Regions from separate parts of the Streptomyces sp. NPDC093071 genome, predicted to be linked through region 1. Evidence: predicted binding sites of a transcription regulator. Region 1 holds the regulator's gene; the other holds the start of a gene.
What was found. The regulator HspR, encoded in region 1, represses chaperone genes until heat shock. The targets are predictions, from matches to a motif close to TTGAGNNNNNNNNNCTCAA.
Positions count from the first base shown of each region.

Region 2: a site for HspR is predicted at 1,770-1,788, ahead of lon (endopeptidase La). Genes of this name have one in related genera too.

Region 1 covers NZ_JBIVPH010000010.1:234,070-242,514, forward strand. Annotated here, with positions in the region: gene clpB (ATP-dependent chaperone ClpB) at 1-1,072, opposite strand, end outside; gene ACIQD7_RS29185 (pyridoxamine 5'-phosphate oxidase family protein) at 1,218-1,622, shown strand; gene ACIQD7_RS29190 ((2Fe-2S)-binding protein) at 1,780-2,097, opposite strand; gene ACIQD7_RS29195 (hypothetical protein) at 2,106-2,393, opposite strand; gene ACIQD7_RS29200 (helix-turn-helix transcriptional regulator) at 2,526-3,506, shown strand; gene ACIQD7_RS29205 (hypothetical protein) at 3,512-4,003, shown strand; gene ACIQD7_RS29210 (heat shock protein transcriptional repressor HspR) at 4,073-4,516, opposite strand; gene dnaJ (molecular chaperone DnaJ) at 4,521-5,696, opposite strand; gene grpE (nucleotide exchange factor GrpE) at 5,727-6,389, opposite strand; gene dnaK (molecular chaperone DnaK) at 6,386-8,230, opposite strand.
Region 2 covers NZ_JBIVPH010000009.1:34,564-43,008, reverse strand. Annotated here, with positions in the region: gene ACIQD7_RS27140 (hypothetical protein) at 1-134, opposite strand, end outside; gene ACIQD7_RS27135 (hypothetical protein) at 131-307, opposite strand; gene ACIQD7_RS27130 (hypothetical protein) at 368-964, opposite strand; gene ACIQD7_RS27125 (GNAT family N-acetyltransferase) at 1,041-1,679, opposite strand; gene lon (endopeptidase La) at 1,811-4,222, shown strand; gene ACIQD7_RS27115 (DUF4240 domain-containing protein) at 4,333-4,920, shown strand; gene ACIQD7_RS27110 (lytic polysaccharide monooxygenase) at 4,978-5,856, opposite strand; gene ACIQD7_RS27105 (lysozyme) at 6,071-6,898, opposite strand; gene ACIQD7_RS27100 (MarR family winged helix-turn-helix transcriptional regulator) at 7,479-7,910, shown strand; gene ACIQD7_RS27095 (hypothetical protein) at 7,919-8,445, opposite strand, start outside.

The DNA of each region.
Region 1 (8,445 bases):
GGCCCTTGAGCCCGCGCAGGATCGCGATGGTGTCCTCGACGGTGGGCTCGGCGACCAGGACCTGCTGGAAGCGGCGCTCCAGGGCGGGGTCCTTCTCGATCCGCTCGCGGTACTCGTCCAGGGTGGTCGCGCCGACCATGCGCAGCTCGCCGCGGGCCAGCATCGGCTTGAGCATGTTGCCCGCGTCCATGGCGGAGTCGCCGCCGGCGCCCGCGCCGACGACCGTGTGCAGCTCGTCGATGAAGGTGATGATCTGGCCGTCGCTCTCCTTGATCTCGGAGAGGACGGTCTTCAGGCGCTCCTCGAACTCGCCGCGGTACTTCGCGCCGGCGACCATCGCGCCGAGGTCGAGCGAGACGAGCCGCTTGTTCTTCAGGGACTCGGGGACGTCGCCCTTCACGATCCGCTGGGCGAGGCCCTCGACGACGGCGGTCTTGCCGACGCCGGGCTCGCCGATGAGGACCGGGTTGTTCTTGGTGCGGCGGGAGAGCACCTGGACCACGCGCCGGATCTCGTGGTCGCGGCCGATGACCGGGTCCAGCCTGCCCTCGCGCGCGGCGGCGGTGAAGTCCGTGCCGAACTTCTCCAGCGCCTTGTACTGCCCTTCCGGGTCGGGTGTGGTCACCCGGCGTCCTCCCCTGCTCGTCTCGAAGGCGTCAAGGAGCCTCTTCGCGCTCGCGCCCTGCCGGTCGAGGATCTCACCGGCCCGGCCGCCCTTGGCGGCGGTGCCGATGAGGAGGTGCTCGGTGGACAGGAACTCGTCCCCGAGCTCCTTGGCCCGCTTCGCGGCGTCCGCGATGACCGCGAGCAGCTCGCGGTTGGGCTGCGGGGGCGCGACCGTGGAGCCGGCGACGCTCGGCTGGGCGGCGAGGAGCCGCTCGGTCTCGGCGCGCACGGCCGCCTGGTCGGCCTCGACGGCGGCGAGCAGGTCGGTGATGTTCTCGTTGTCCTGGCCGGCGAGGAGGGCGAGCAGCAGATGGGCCGGGGTCAGGTCCGGGTGTCCCTCGGACACGGCGCGGCTGGTGGCCGCGTTGATCGCGTCCCGGCTCCTGTTGGTCAGTTCGGCGTCCATGTGCGGTGCTCCTCCTCGGCGTGCGGGTGCCTCGCGGATCCGCCCGGATCCGCTGCATGACTTCTGTGACTCCTCAAGAGTACACAAAGTTGAGTCGATACCGCTCAAGTCAACGGAGGGGGTCCTCCCCGGGTAGTTTCCGGGCATGGCAACGGATCCCAGGAACCCCACCGACTCGTACCTCGGCTTCTGGCGCGAGTACCACATGTGCACCCTGACCACCCCGCGCCCGGACGGCACCCCGCACGTGGTCGCGGTCGGCGTCACGTACGACCCCGAGGGCGGGTACGCGCGCGTGATCACCAACAGGAACAGCCGGAAGGTCGCCAACGTCCTGGCGGCGGGCGCGGACGGCGCGCGGGTCGCGGTCTGCCAGGTCGACAAGGGGCGCTGGGCCACCCTGGAGGGCGTCGCCCGGATCCGTACGGAGCCGGAGGTCGTCGGGGACGCCGTCGCCCGCTACGCGGAGCGCTACGGCCGCACGCCGGCCCCGAACCCGGACCGGGTCGTGATCGAGATCGCCCTCACCCGGGCGATGGGCCGCGCCTGAGGGGCGGCGGGCGCCCGGCGGAGACACGGGCGCAGCACGGACGCGGGCCCGGAGCAGAACACGGGCGCAGCACAGCGGCGCCATCGCGTTTCAGGTCCGCGATGGCGCCGCTGTGTGGGGGAAGTACCTGGGCGACCTACAACGACGGGGGGATCGCTCAGGCACTGCGGGGGGTGGCGGTGATGGTCTCGGGTTCGATCAGCTGGTGGTCCCGCTGGTCGAGGTTGACGAAGATCATGCCGTACCGGATGGCACAGCGGATGGGCTGCGGGGCACCGCGCGGGCGGCGCAGACACCGGTAGGCGCGGACGTCCTCGTCCTGCTCCCGCGCGACGACGATCGGCTCTCCGAAGAGCGTGACCTTCAGCGAGTCACCACGGTGGGGGATGGCCGTGGCGAGGTCGACGAAGTGCCATCCGGATCGGTAGGCCGAGGCCATCTCCCGCCGGAACCTGGGGTCATCGGGAACGTTCATGATCCCGCTTAACTCCAGCCGGGGTCGGCGGCGGGGGCGACGTGCCAGCCCGGGTCGCTCGCCAGGGCCCGCACCACGGTGGCGGGCTCCGCGTGCCAGCCGGGGTCGCCGGCCGGGGCCACGTGCCAACCGGGGTCGTTGGGGGAGGCCAGGTGCCAGCCCGGGTCGTTCACAGCGGCCCGCACCGTGGCCGGCTCCGCGTGCCAGCCGGGGTCCAGGGTCACGCCCACGGCCCCCACTGCGACAGCCGCGATGAAGGCGACTCCGGCCACCGCACTTATGAGCTTCTTCATCATCACCGAGCAACCTCACTTGAAGGCAACGTCTTTTTCCAACCCCCGCGAGTAAGACGATGGCTTACTCTCTCCGCTCGCACCACCAAACCCATGCATCATGTTCCTGAGATGCAGGAGCCTGGGGGTGTACATATGGGGAAACAAGCGGACGAGACAGGTCACCCTCATTCGCATACGGAACTCTGCGCGGCAGGATCCGAGCTGTACGCGTCCGCACTGCGGACGGGGCGAATACCCCGGTCAGAGACGGTCGAGGCGCCCTGCCTCCTGGACCTGTCCCTGCTCCACCCCGATCCCGACGACGCCCGGTGGCTCCGTCCGGTTCCGCCCTCCGCCGCGCTCGCCCAGCTGCTCCAGCCGATCGAGCGCGAAATCCTCGACCGCCGCCGGCGCACGGTCGCCCTGTCCGACGCTTTCGAGCCTTTCATGGCCATCGGCGCCCACGACTCACCGACCACACACGCCATCACCGTGCTCGAGGGCATCGACCGCATCAACGCGAGCCTCGACCGGATCGTCGCCAACTGCCGCAGCGAACTGCTCACCGTCCAGCCCGGCGGCGGCCGCCCGGCCCAGGCCCTGACCGAGGCCCTGCACCGCGTCTCGCCGCTCCTGGGCCGCGGCATCAACATGCGCACCCTCTACCAGCACACCGCGCGCCACACCGAACTCACCCTGACCTACCTGGAACACGTCGGCCCCGAGGTCCAGGTCCGCACCCTCGAAGAGATCATCGACCGGCTGATCATCGTGGACCGCGAGGTCGCCCTGATCCCGGCCCGCAGCGACCGGCAGATCGCCCTGGAGCTGCGCCACCCCGGCCTGGTCGCCTACCTCGGCGGCGTCTTCGACCAGTTCTGGCGCCTGGCGGTGCCGATCCGGGAGGAGATCCCGTACGACATCAAGACCGACGGGATCGGCGGCGTCCAGCGCTCCATCGCCCGGCTCCTCGTCGAGGGGTACGTGGACGAGGCCATCGCCCGCCGGCTCGGGATGAACGTGCGCACCTGCCGGGCCCACATTGCCAAGCTCGCCGCCACCCTCGGCAGCGGCAGCCGGGCCCAACTCGGCTATCTGATCGCCCAGTCGGGCATTCTCGAACAGGACGACTGACCACCGTGGACACATCGATGGACGGGGACGTGCGGATCGACCTCGACGGCCCCGCCGGGACCCTGCGGGTCTCCGGACCCGGACTGCCCGTCGTGGAGCTCGTACGGGCCCCGGGGACCGCACCCGCGGACCACGTGCCGATCGGCACCCGCAAGGCCGCCCTCCTCGCGCTCACCGTGGACGGCGCCCCGGCCGTCCTCCGCCCCGCCCGGGGACGGCTGCTGCGCCGCTCCTACCGGGTGGACGCCGTCGTCGGCGGGGTCCGCCACCGGCTCGTCCCCTGCTCGTACGCGGAGAGCCGGCTCACCCGGGACGGGCGGCGGCTCGGCACGCTGATCTCCAGCGGGGACGGGCGGGTGGACCCCGAGTGGCTGCCGGACCGCGCCCCCGAACCGCTCGACGTCGCCGTCGGCACCGCCCTCGCCGCCGCCTTCGGCACCGGGGCCGCCCCCTGGTGGGAGACGCTCGGCGACATCGTGGCCGAGCTGATCCCCTGATCCTCCGAAGACGCGCGCGAGGCCCCCGCCACCGGAGTGGAGGGGGCCTCACGCGTGAGAAGTGCGGGGCTACTCGCCGCGCTTGGGGCGCCAGACCACCAGCGCGCTCGCCTGCTGCACGTCCTGGTACGGCACGAGGTCGCGCCGGTACGAGGCGTGCACCTGGGCCTCGCGCTGCCGCATCGCCGCCGCCGCGCCGTCCACGGCCGCCGACAGCTCGGCGATCCGGCTCTGGAGCGCAGCGACCTGGTTCTCCAGTTCGATGATGCGCTTGATCCCGGCCAGGTTGATGCCCTCGTCCTGCGACAACTGCTGCACCTGGCGGAGCAGTTCGATGTCACGGGCCGAGTAGCGCCGCCCCCGGCCCGCCGTGCGGTCCGGGGAGACCAGACCGAGCCGGTCGTACTGGCGGAGGGTCTGGGGATGCAGACCGGAGAGCTGGGCCGCCACCGAGATGACGTACACCGGCGACTCGTCGGTCAGTTCGTACGGATTGCGTCGGCGCCCTTCCACCGGGTCACGCTCCCTTCGCGGCCTGGAACAGCTCGGCCCGCGGGTCCTCGGAGACCGTCGCCTCGCGATAGGTCTCCAGGGCCTCGCGTGCCTTGTCGTCGAGCTCCTTCGGCACGGCGACCTCGACCGTGACGAGCAGGTCGCCGCGCGTGCCGTCCTTGCGGACCGCGCCCTTGCCCCGGGCGCGCATGGTCCGGCCGTTCGGCGTGCCCGCGGGCAGCTTGAGGGTGACCGCGGGGCCGCCGAGGGTCGGCACCTTGACCTCGCCGCCGAGCGCCGCCTCCGTGAAGGAGACCGGCACCGTGACGGTGAGGTTGTCGTCCTTGCGGCCGAAGACCGGGTGGGCGTCGACGTGCACGACGACGTACAGGTCGCCGTTGGGCCCGCCGCGCTCGCCCGGCGCGCCCTTGCCGCGCAGCCGGATCTTCTGGTGGTCGCTCACCCCGGCCGGGATGCGGACCTGCATGGTGCGGGAGGACTTGGCCCGGCCGCTGCCCTTGCAGACGTCGCAGGGGGTCTCGGCGATGAGGCCGCGCCCCTTGCAGTCCACGCAGGGGTCGGTGAGCGAGAAGCCGCCGCCGCTGCCGCGCGAGACCTGCCCGGTGCCGACGCAGGTCGGGCACACCCGGGGCGTGCCGTTCTTGTCGCCGGTGCCCGAACACGCCGTGCACGGCTGCTGGCTGGACATCCGCAGCGGTACGGTCGCGCCCTCGATGGCCTCGGTGAAGCTGAGGGTCACCTCGGACTCGATGTCCTGGCCGCGCCGCGGCTGGGTGCGGGCGCCGCCCCCGCCGCGGTTGAAGAGGCCGCCGAAGACGTCCCCGATGCCGCCGCCACCGCCGCCGAATCCGCCGGCCCCGCCCTGGGCGCCTCCGAAGAGGTCGCCCAGGTCGAAGTTGAACGAGCCGCCGCCCCCGGGACCGCCGGCCCGGAGGCCGCCGTTCCCGAAGAGTGCGCGGGCGTCGTCGTACTCCTTGCGCCGCTTGGGGTCACCGAGGACGTCGTTCGCCTCGGAGATCTCCTTGAAGCGCTCCTCGGCCTTGGTGTCGCCCTTGTTGGCGTCCGGATGGTTCTCGCGGGCGAGCTTCCGGTACGCCTTCTTGATCTCGGCCTCGGTGGCGTCCTTGGGGACGCCGAGGACCTTGTAGTAGTCCTTCTCGACGAAGTCCTTCGTGCTCATCGACGTCCCTCCTTCCGGACGATCGTTGCGTCACCCCTCGTCGGGGGCACCGCTCTCCTCGTCGGCCGACTTCTTCTCGTCCTTGGCCGGAGCCGCGCCCGGCTGGGGCTCGGCGACGGCCACGCGCGCGGGCCGGATGGTCCGCTCGCCGATCCGATACCCGGGCTGCAGGATCGCCACGCAGGTCGTCTCGGTGACGTCCGGCGCGTACGAGTGCATCAGGGCCTCGTGGATCGTCGGGTCGAAGGGCTCGCCCTCCTTGCCGAACTGCTGCAGACCCATCTTGGCGACGACGGTCTCCAGCGATTCGGCCACCGACTTGAACCCGCCCACGAGCTCGCCGTGGTCCCGGGCCCGGCCGACGTCGTCGAGCACGGGAAGGAGCTCGGACAGGAGGCTCGCGACGGCGATCTCCTTGACCGTGACCCGGTCCCGCTCCACGCGGCGGCGGTAGTTCTGGTACTCGGCCTGGAGCCGCTGGAGGTCCGCCGTGCGCTCGTCGAGCGCGGAGCGCACCTGGTCCAGCTGGGCCGTGAGGCCCGCGTCACCGGCCGGCTTCTGGCTGCTTGCGTCCCCGGCCGGGGCCGTCGCGTCCTCCTGGGCGGAGTTCTCGACGGCCTCGGCGGCGTCGTCAGGGGTGGCGCCGGAGGGGACGTCGGGCTTCTCCTCGAAGCCCGGGGTCTCCTCGGTCACGCCTGGCCACCCTTCTTGGGCTCGTCGTCCACGATCTCGGCGTCGACGACGTCGTCGTCGGCCTTCGCCTGGCCGGCACCGGCGTCGCCGCCGGCCGCCTGAGCGCCCTGGGCGTCGGCGTACAGCGCCTGGCCGAGCTTCTGCGAGACGGCCGCGACCTTCTCGGTGGCGGTGCGGATCTCGGCGGTGTCCTCGCCCTTGAGCTTCTCCTTCAGCTCGGCGAGAGCGGCCTCGACCTCGGTCTTGACGTCGCCGGGGACCTTGTCCTCGTTGTCCTTGAGGAACTTCTCGGTCTGGTAGACGAGCTGCTCGCCCTGGTTGCGGGACTCGGCGGCCTCGCGGCGGCGGTGGTCCTCGTCCGCGTACTGCTCGGCCTCCTGGCGCATCCGGTCGACCTCGTCCTTCGGCAGCGAGGAGCCGCCGGTGACGGTCATCTTCTGCTCCTTGCCCGTGCCCAGGTCCTTCGCGGTCACGTGCATGATGCCGTTGGCGTCGATGTCGAAGGCGACCTCGATCTGCGGGACGCCGCGCGGGGCCGGCGGGAGGCCGGTCAGCTCGAACATGCCGAGCTTCTTGTTGTACGCCGCGATCTCGCGCTCGCCCTGGTAGACCTGGATCTGCACGGACGGCTGGTTGTCCTCGGCCGTCGTGAAGATCTCGGACCGCTTGGTCGGGATCGTGGTGTTGCGCTCGATGAGCTTGGTCATGATGCCGCCCTTGGTCTCGATGCCGAGGGACAGCGGGGTCACGTCGAGGAGCAGGACGTCCTTGACCTCGCCCTTGAGCACACCGGCCTGGAGGGCGGCGCCGATGGCGACGACCTCGTCCGGGTTGACGCCCTTGTTGGCGTCCTGGCCGCCGGTCAGCTCCTTGACGAGCTCGGCGACGGCGGGCATACGGGTCGAGCCGCCGACGAGGACGACGTGGTCGATCTCGGAGAGGGCGATGCCCGCGTCCTTGATGACGTTGTGGAACGGGACCTTGCAGCGCTCCAGGAGGTCCGAGGTCAGCTGCTGGAACTGGGCGCGCGTGAGCTTCTCGTCCAGGTGCAGCGGGCCCTCGGCGGAGGCCGTGATGTAGGGCAGGTTGATCGTGGTCTCGGTCGAGGACGAGAGCTCGATCTTGGCCTTCTCGGCCGCCTCGCGGAGGCGCTGGAGGGCCATCTTGTCCTTGGCCAGGTCCACGCCGTGGCCGTTCTGGAACTGCGTCACCAGGTAGTCGACGACGCGCTGGTCCCAGTCGTCGCCACCGAGGTGGTTGTCACCGTTGGTGGCCTTCACCTCGACGACGCCGTCGCCGATCTCCAGGAGGGACACGTCGAAGGTGCCGCCACCGAGGTCGAAGACGAGGATCGTCTGGTCGTCCTTGTCGAGGCCGTAGGCCAGGGCGGCCGCGGTCGGCTCGTTGACGATGCGCAGGACGTTGAGGCCCGCGATCTCACCGGCCTCCTTGGTGGCCTGGCGCTCGGAGTCGTTGAAGTACGCCGGGACGGTGATGACCGCGTCGACGACCTTCTCGCCCAGGTAGGCCTCGGCGTCACGCTTCAGCTTCTGCAGGATGAAGGCGCTCATCTGCTGCGGGTTGAAGTTCTTGCCGTCGATCTCGATCTTCCAGTCGGTGCCCATGTGGCGCTTGACCGACCGGATGGTCCTGTCGACGTTGGTGACGGCCTGGCGCTTGGCCACCTCGCCGACGAGCACCTCGCCGTTCTTCGCGAAGGCGACGACGGACGGCGTGGTCCTGGCGCCCTCGGCGTTGGTGATGACGGTGGGCTCGCCGCCTTCCAGAACGCTGACGACGGAGTTAGTCGTGCCCAGGTCGATGCCGACCGCACGTGCCATTTCGATTCCTCCAGCTGACTGACTTGAGTGGTACTGACTCAAGGATGCACGAGACCCCTGCCTGAGTCAACAGACCTGAGTCGACTCGACTCAACTCTTCACCTGCCCGCCCGCTCAGACCCCCACCCCTGCGGGCGGAAAAGCGCGTCATCCCCCTCCCGGCGGGGCGTCCCGTGAGAGAGTCCGGGTGCCCCTTCCCGGGCAAAGCAGGCATA
Region 2 (8,445 bases), on a different contig from region 1:
GGGTCGTAACCGGGGGCGGTTTCCAGCCATCGGGCGGCCCGTGCGGCGACCGCCGTCGTACCGACGAGAACGGCGAACGCGCCGGGCAGGCCACGGGAACGGGAGCAGAGGAGAAGGGGGGAGAGGGGCCTCACCGGACGGGCACCTCGTCCGGGTCGCAGGGGTCCGCCGCCGGATGGCGGGTCAGATGGGAACGCTGCCCGGCCACCTGGCGAACGGGGGCGCCGGGCAACCCCTTCAGGCGTGCGTTCGGCGGGGCGAGGGCCGCCGACACCTCCGGCGGCGGCTTCGCGTCCAGGGCCGTCACGCGCACCTGCGGGGCGCGACAGTCGCACGCCCTCTCTGTCGCGGGCGGGCCCCGGCGGCCTCAGGGGCTCGTCGGCGGTCCGCCCTCCGGGAGGGCGTCGAAGACGCGCTGGAGCGCGGGCGGGCGCTCGCCGTCGCCCGCGACGACCACGCGGTGGCGGTAGGCCACCTCGTACTGGAAGCCGTCGGCGATCGGCCGTCCGGTCGGCCGCGCCGGTACGAGGGCGAAGGCGGGGTCCTCCAGGGCCGCGCGCAGCTCGGCGGTCTCGGCGGGGGTCTGTCGGCCGGTCCGGGGCGGCTTGTCGCCGGAGATGACCGTCCACGCCCCGTCCCGGTGGACGACGAGCCGGTTCCGGACCCCGGCGAAACCGCCGGTGACGGTCACCCGGACGAGGACCTGACCCGGCCGGGGGTCGTCCCTCGGGGCGCTCGGCCCGGTCGTGGTGCCGGGGGTGCCGGGGCTGGTCGTGGTGCCGGGAGGGTTCGGCCCGGTCGTGCTCGGGCCCGACGTGCTCGGCACGGCCGTGGTCCCGGGCGCACCGGGTGCCGGGGGAGCCCCGGAGCCCGAGCCGCAGCCGGCCGCGCCGCCCGCCAGGACCGCCGCGAGCAGCATGGCCCCGCATCGTCTTCCCCGTACGCCTCGTCTCGTGGGACTCATGGGAGGAGGATGCCCGGCGGGGCGCCTCCCCGCAGCCGGACGACGGGATTCCGCCGCCGTCCGGAGCGTCCGGGGCTCAGACCTCCCCCCGTACGATCCCGGTCAGCGGCCCCCGGTACTCCCAGCCCAGCGCGCCGTAGAGCCCTCGGCCGTCCGTGGTCGCGGAGAGGACCCCGGTCGTGGCGCCGGCCCGGGCGGCGGCGGCCTCCAGGGTGAGCATGACGTTCGCGCCGAGGCCCCGGCGCCGGTGCGCCGGGTCCGTCTCGATCTGGTCGGCGACGGCGGTGGCGCCGGTCGGGGCGATCTGCCCCCGGGCGGCGAGGGTGCCGTCCGGGGCGAGGATCCGGACCCGGACGACGCCGTCCCGGACCTCGACGTTCCGGGCGTACCCCTCGGGCGGCGCGGGGCGGGCGCCGGGGTCCAGCGCCTTGACCATCATGAAGCCGGGATCGTCGGGGATCGTCCACCCCTCGGTGATCCACGGCGCCACCTCCTCGGCATCCGCCATCACCTTGAGCCAGCTGTACGGCTCGGTGAGCCGCCCGCAGAGCGCGCCGACGGTGACCGCGTCGGGCGCGGGCAGCACGTGCCGCAGGACGTGCCGGGGGAGCCCCACGTCGATCCGGTACCCCCACGGCTGGTCGACGGCGGCCGGGGTGCCCCGGGAGACGGTCCAGCCCTCCACCCACGCCGATGTAATGGCTCGCATATCCATGGAGGTATTACATCTGCTGTTCGGCGAGGCGCGCGAGAGTGATCGCTCAGAGCGAACAGGTGTCCGGGAACATCGATGGGCTCACAAGCATTGAGTCCATACAGCTCAACTTGACTGCCGAAGGGGAGATCATGGCTTCCGAGTCCATGGCGTCCGCGCCGCTCACTCTGCCTGTGCTGCCGCTCGACGACGAGGTCGTGCTGCCCGGAATGGTGGTGCCGCTGGACCTGTCCGACAACGACGTACGGGCCGCCGTCGAGGCCGCCCAGGCCGCCGCGCGGCCGGGCGGGGGAAAGCCGCGGGTGCTGCTCGTGCCCCGCGTCGACGGCACCTACGCCGCCACCGGCGTCCTCGGGACCGTCGAGCAGGTGGGACGCCTGTCCGACGGGGACCCGGGCGCGCTCGTGCGCGGTCGCGGCCGCGTCCGCATCGGTGCCGGGACGACCGGCCCCGGCGCCGCCCTGTGGGTCGAGGGCACCGCCGTCGAGGAGACCCTGCCCGACCCGCTGCCCGGCTCCGTGACCGAGCTGGTCAAGGAGTACAAGGCGCTGGCCACCACCTGGCTCAAGAAGCGCGGGGCCTGGCAGGTCGTCGACCGCGTCCAGCAGATCGACGGCGTCGGCGCCCTCGCCGACAACTCCGGCTACTCGCCCTTCCTGACCGTCGCCCAGCGGATCGAGCTCCTGGAGACCGCCGACCCGGTCGCCCGGCTGCGCCTGGCCACCGCCCAGCTCCGCGAGCACCTCGCCGAGCAGGACGTCGCCGAGACCATCGCCAAGGACGTCCAGGAGGGCGTCGACAAGCAGCAGCGCGAGTTCCTGCTCCGCCGCCAGCTCGAAGCCGTCCGCAAGGAGCTCCGCGACCTCAACGGCGAGGCCGAGGGCGACGAGTCCGACGACTACCGCGCCCGCGTGGAGGCCGCCGACCTGCCCGAGAAGGTGCGGGAGGCCGCCCTCAAGGAGGTCGAGAAGCTGGAGCGGTCCAGTGACCAGTCCCCCGAGGGCTCCTGGATCCGCACCTGGCTCGACACGATCCTCGAACTCCCCTGGAACGAGCGGACCGAGGACCGGTACGACATCCGGGGCGCCCGCGCGGTGCTCGACGCCGAGCACGCCGGCCTGGACGACGTGAAGGAGCGGATCACCGAGTACCTGGCGGTGCGCAAGCGGCGCGCCGACCGCGGTCTCGGCGTGGTCGGCGGGCGCCGGGGCGGAGCCGTCCTCGCCCTCGTCGGCCCGCCCGGCGTCGGCAAGACCTCCCTCGGCGAGTCCGTCGCCCACGCGATGGGCCGCGAGTTCGTCCGGGTCGCCCTCGGCGGCGTCCGGGACGAGGCGGAGATCCGCGGCCACCGGCGCACGTACGTGGGCGCCCTGCCCGGCCGGATCGTCCGCGCGATCAAGGAGGCCGGGTCCATGAACCCGGTGGTCCTGCTCGACGAGATCGACAAGGTCGGCTCCGACTTCCGCGGCGACCCCGCGGCGGCGCTCCTCGAAGTCCTCGACCCGGCGCAGAACCACACCTTCCGCGACCACTACCTGGAGGTCGAGCTCGACCTCTCCGACGTGGTCTTCCTGGCCACCGCGAACGTCCTGGAGTCCATCCCGGAGGCGCTCCTCGACCGCATGGAACTGGTGCGGCTCGACGGCTACACCGAGGACGAGAAGGTCGTCATCGCCCGCGACCACCTGCTGCCCCGGCAGCTGGAGCGGGCGGGCCTGGAGCCCGGCGAGGTCGTCCTGGAGGAGGCGTCGCTGCGGAAGCTGGCCGGCGAGTACACCCGCGAGGCCGGCGTCCGCACCCTGGAGCGGTCGATCTCCCGGCTGCTGCGGAAGGTCGCGGCCCAGCACGAACTGGGCGACCGCGCGCTGCCGTTCACGGTCCGCCCGGAGGACCTGCGGGAGCTGATCGGGCGCCCGCACCATGTGCCCGAGTCGGCGCAGGACCCGGCCGAGCGCCGGACGGCCGTGCCGGGCGTCGCCACCGGACTCGCGGTGACCGGCGCGGGCGGCGACGTCCTCTTCGTGGAGGCCTCCCTGGCCGACCCGGAGACCGGCGCCGCGGGGCTCACCCTCACCGGACAGCTGGGCGACGTGATGAAGGAGTCGGCGCGGATCGCGCTCTCCTTCCTCCGCTCGCACGGCGCGGAGCTGGAGCTGCCCGTCACCGGCCTCAAGGACCGGGGCGTGCACATCCACTTCCCGGCGGGCGCGGTCCCCAAGGACGGGCCCAGCGCGGGCATCACGATGACGACCGCCCTCGCCTCCCTGCTGAGCGGCCGGCTCGTCCGCACGGACGTGGCCATGACCGGCGAGGTCTCCCTCACCGGCCGGGTCCTGCCCATCGGCGGCGTGAAGCAGAAGCTGCTCGCCGCGCACCGGGCGGGCATCACCACGGTCGTGATCCCCAAGCGGAACGAGGCCGACCTGGACGACGTCCCGGCCGAGATCCTGGAGAAGCTGGAGGTCCACCCCGTGACGGACGTCCGGCAGGTCCTGGAGATCGCCCTCGCCCCGGCGGAGGTGCCGGTGGGCGTGGCCGCGTAACCCCTGGTCGAGAGCGGGGTGTTCCCTCGGGGACACCCCGCTCCGGCACGTCCGGACACCGGTCCGGGGGCGGCTCCGCGATGTCAGTCCCGGCTGTCATGATCGTACGCATGAACGAAGACGCCTTCTGGGCTCTCATCGACGAGTTGAGCGGCCGCCCCGGCACCCGGGACGAGCGGCTGGAGTGGCTGGAGGGGGAGCTGCTGCGGCGTCCGGCCGAGGAGAGCGTGGCGTTCCAGGTGCGCCTGGAGAAGGCGTGCGGGGCGGCCGACACGCACGCGCTGTGGCGGGCGGCGGACCGGATCGAGGGCGGCCGCTGCACGGACGACGGCTTCCACTACTTCACGCTCTGGCTGGTGGGCCAGGGACGGAAGGTGTACGCGTCGGTGCTCGCCGACCCGGACGCGCTGGCCGACGTGTCCGACGTACGGGCGCTCGCGGGGCGGTACCACGGCGACTGGGACGACGACGAGTGGCCCGAGTGGGAGGAGCTCGACTACGTCGCCCAGGACGCGTACGACGAGCTGACCGGCCAGGAGGACGACGACGGGGAGGACTTCCTCGAAGCGGTGGAGGCCGCGGAGGCCTTGGAGGAGGACGAGGGGGAAGAGGACGGGGAGCGCGGGGCGGCCGGGCCGGAGGGGTTGGCCCTGCCCCGGCTCACCGCCCTCTTCCCGCTCGGGCCGTCCGGCTCCTAGGGGCCGCCCGGCCCGAGCGGGACCGGGCGGCGCCCCGGAGGACGCGTGGGGGGCGCGTCAGGAGGCGGACGTGTTCCGGCGGCGGCCCAGGAGCAGGCTGCCCGCCGCGAAGGCGGCGAGGGCGCCCGCGCCCGCGAGGGCCGGGACCAGGGGGGAGGAGGTTCCGGCGGCTTCGGCGGAGAGCGCCGGGGGCCGCTCGTCGCCGCCGTGGCCCGCGTGGCTCACGGTGGACAGGGCGGCGCCCGCCGCGATGCCCGCCTCGGTCGGGGCCTTCGCCGGGGTCGCGGCCTTGGCCGCCGTACCGCCGAAGGTGACGTCCGAGCAGCTGTAGAAGGCCTCGGGGCTGTCGTTGCGCTGCCACACCTTGTAGACGATGTGACGGCCGGTGCGGGCCGGCAGGGTGCCGGTGAAGTTGTAGTAGCCGTCGGTGGCGGTGCGGGTGGTGTGGTGGACCGCGACCGGGGTGGCGTCCAGGTCCGACCACTTCAGGGGCTGGGTCGGGTCGAAGCCGGCCTTGGTGATGTAGACCGTCATGGTGCCCGAATGGGCCGCCGTCGCCCGGACCTTGAAGTCGAAGGAGCCGGCGGCGACCGCCGTCGCGGGCCAGTCGGTGCGCGCCCAGTCCAGGGCCCGGTACTTCTCGCGGTTCGCCGAGCAGAGCTTGCCGTCCGGGATGAGGGAGCGGTGCTGTCCGTCCGCGTTGGCGATGTTGACCTCGTTCCAGTCGTAGAGCGGCTGGGTGCCGGAGTCGGCGACGAGGTCCTTGCACACCTGTGACCTGGGCGTCTCGGGGCCTTCGGCGTAACAGGCGGCCACCCGGCTCACGGGGTTGAAGACGGCCCCGTGGGCACTGGCCGCCGTGGGGGTGAGACCGACGAGCGCGGCGGCGGACAGGGCCGCGGCACCGGCGGCGGTGGCGCGGCGGACGGAAGGCAGGGAGGACATGCGGGGGCTCTCTCTCGTGCGTGGGGGAGTACGGAACGAGCAACGCGCGCGGGACGCGCGGAAGTTGAAACCCGGGCGACCGCCGTAGAGCCTCGCATTGGTCCATACCAATGAGCAAGGGGGTGGAGGGAAAAAACGGGTGCGGCCCCCCGGGGCGCGCTGTGCGCCCGGGAGGCCGCGGGAAGGGGGGCGTACGGGGAAGACGTCAGCCGTTCGCGAGCGCCCGCACCCGCGAGAGGTCCCCGTTGAAGCGGTTGTGGTCGCCGACCGTCGGGCCGGTGGAGGTGTACTGCCACATCGTGTAGTACTCCCAGCCGGCCGGCAGCGTCCCCACGGCGGAGGCGTACCGCGCGACCCACAGCGGGTTGGTCGCGCCGAAGCCGGCGTGGTTGCCGGTGCACTGGGTCCACCAGCTCGTCGCCGTGTAGATGACGGCGTCCCGCCCGGTCCGGGCCTTGTAGCGGTTCAGGAAGTCGCGGATCCAGGTCACCATCCCGGCCTGGGTCTTGCCGTAGCAGGTCGCGCCGTACGGGTTCCACTCGATGTCGAGCACGCCCGGCAGGGTCCTGCCGTCCTTCGACCAGCCGCCGCCGTTGTCGACGAAGTAGTCGGCCTGGGCCGCGCCGCCCGTGGTGTCCGGGGTGGCGAAGTGGTACGTGCCCCGGATCATGCCGACGTCGTACGAGCCGTTGTACTGCTGCGTGAAGAAGGTGTTCTTGTAGTAGGTGCCCTCCGTCGCCTTGACGTAGGCCCACCGGACGCCGCTGTTCCACAGGGTGGACCAGGCGACGTTCCCCTGGTGGCTGGAGACGTCCACGCCCTCCGTCTGGACGGCCCGGGTCGGCGCGCCGGGGGTGCCGTCGCGCCCGTCGTGCGCGAGGACGCCCATGCCCATGCTGGCGGTGCCGCGGGCGGGCGCCTTCCGGACGTCCGCGTCCGGGGCGGCTCCGGCGGGGCCCGCGAGGGGGAGGAGGAGGGCCAGGGCCGCGAGGGCGGCGCCGGCGAGGGTCGTTCCGGATCTGTGCACACGCATCGCGTGCCTCCGAAAGGCTCGTGGGGAGAGGGGCGACACGTCCTGGTGTGGACATGTCAGTGGGGTGGCGGAAACGACGCTACGCACGTAGACCCGCCCGTGGAAGGGGACCTGGTCGCCGCCGTTGGTCTACTCCTGCGAAATACTGGAAGAGCTGCGGAAACGGCCGCGACGGGAAGAAACTTTCAGCGACCGAAAGGCCGCGGGCGTGGCGGAAGCACGCCACGGAAAACACGCGGGAGGCACTGACGTGCAGGGAAGCGGTACGGGACGCGAGGGCGGGGGCATCCCGCGGGCCCTGAGCGGGGGCGGGGCGCCTGGCCTGTCGGCCCTTGGCGGGGGCGGGTCCGTGCCTCCGGCGCCGGGCGAGGCCCGAGCCGCCTCGCCGTCCCCTGGCGGGACCGGGGCCACGCCTTCGGCGCCGCGTGAGGCCCGAGCCGCTTCGTCGGCCCCCGCCCAGGATGGGGCCGAGGCCGCCCCGACTGTCCCCGGTGGGACCGGAATCGCGGCACAGGCCCCCGGCCAGGGACAGGCCGCCCCATCGACCCCCGGCGGAGCCGGGCCCGTCCCGTCGCCCCCCGTGGACCGGGAGTTCCTCGCTCTGGAGCGTGAGCTGGCGGTCTTTCTGCGGCGGGCGCGGGCGCAGTCCGGGGAGATGGCCCGGGAGGTGCATCCCGAGTTGGAGCCCGCCGCCTATGGGCTCTTCGTGCGGCTCGATGACGCCGGGCCGCAGCGGGCCACCGAGCTCGCCGGGTACTTCGGGGTCGGCAAGGCGACCATGAGCCGCCAGCTCAGGGCGCTCGAAGACCTCGGTCTCGTCGCCCGCGACCCCGACCCCGCCGACGGCCGGGCCTCCCTCGTCCGCCTCACCGAGGAGGGCCGCAACCGCTTCCGCCGCGTCCGCGACGCCCGGCGCGAGCGCTACGTCCGCAAGCTCGCGGACTGGGACCGCGCGGAGGTCGCCGAGCTGGCCCGCCTCCTGAACCACTTCAACGTACGGGCGGAGGGCTGAAGGTCCAGTCACCCCGGCAGCGTCAGCTCCACGTACGCCGCCGTCGCGTCGTCGTGCCGCTTCCAGCGCCGTACGCCCCCCGCCGCCGCGTCCGCGACCTCCCGCTCCCGCACCCGCCGCAGCAGCCCGGCCGGTCCCTCCGTCCGCAGGACGCCGAAGCAGTCCGCCCAGTCGCCCTCGCCGAACAGGTCCACCCAGCGGCTCGCCCCGTCCGTGAGCGCCGCCAGAGCCCGCACCTCCGCGCGCGGCACCGTCCCGGTCACCGCCCGCTCCGCGACCGCCGGATCGGCCGCCGCCGTGAAGAAGCCGCCCTCCCGGTTCCGCAGCCGGTCCGTCGCCGCCACGGAGCGCAGCACCTCGGCCGGCACCCGGTCCAGCCGGTCGTCCAGCACCGCCCGTACCGCCCCGTCCGGCCCCTCCAGGAGGAGGACCGAGTCGGAGAGGACGAGGTGCTCGACCACCGCCCCGTCCCAGCGGGCGAGGACCACGGTTGCCTGAGGCGTCCTTACGTGAGAAAGGTCACAGCTCCCCCGAT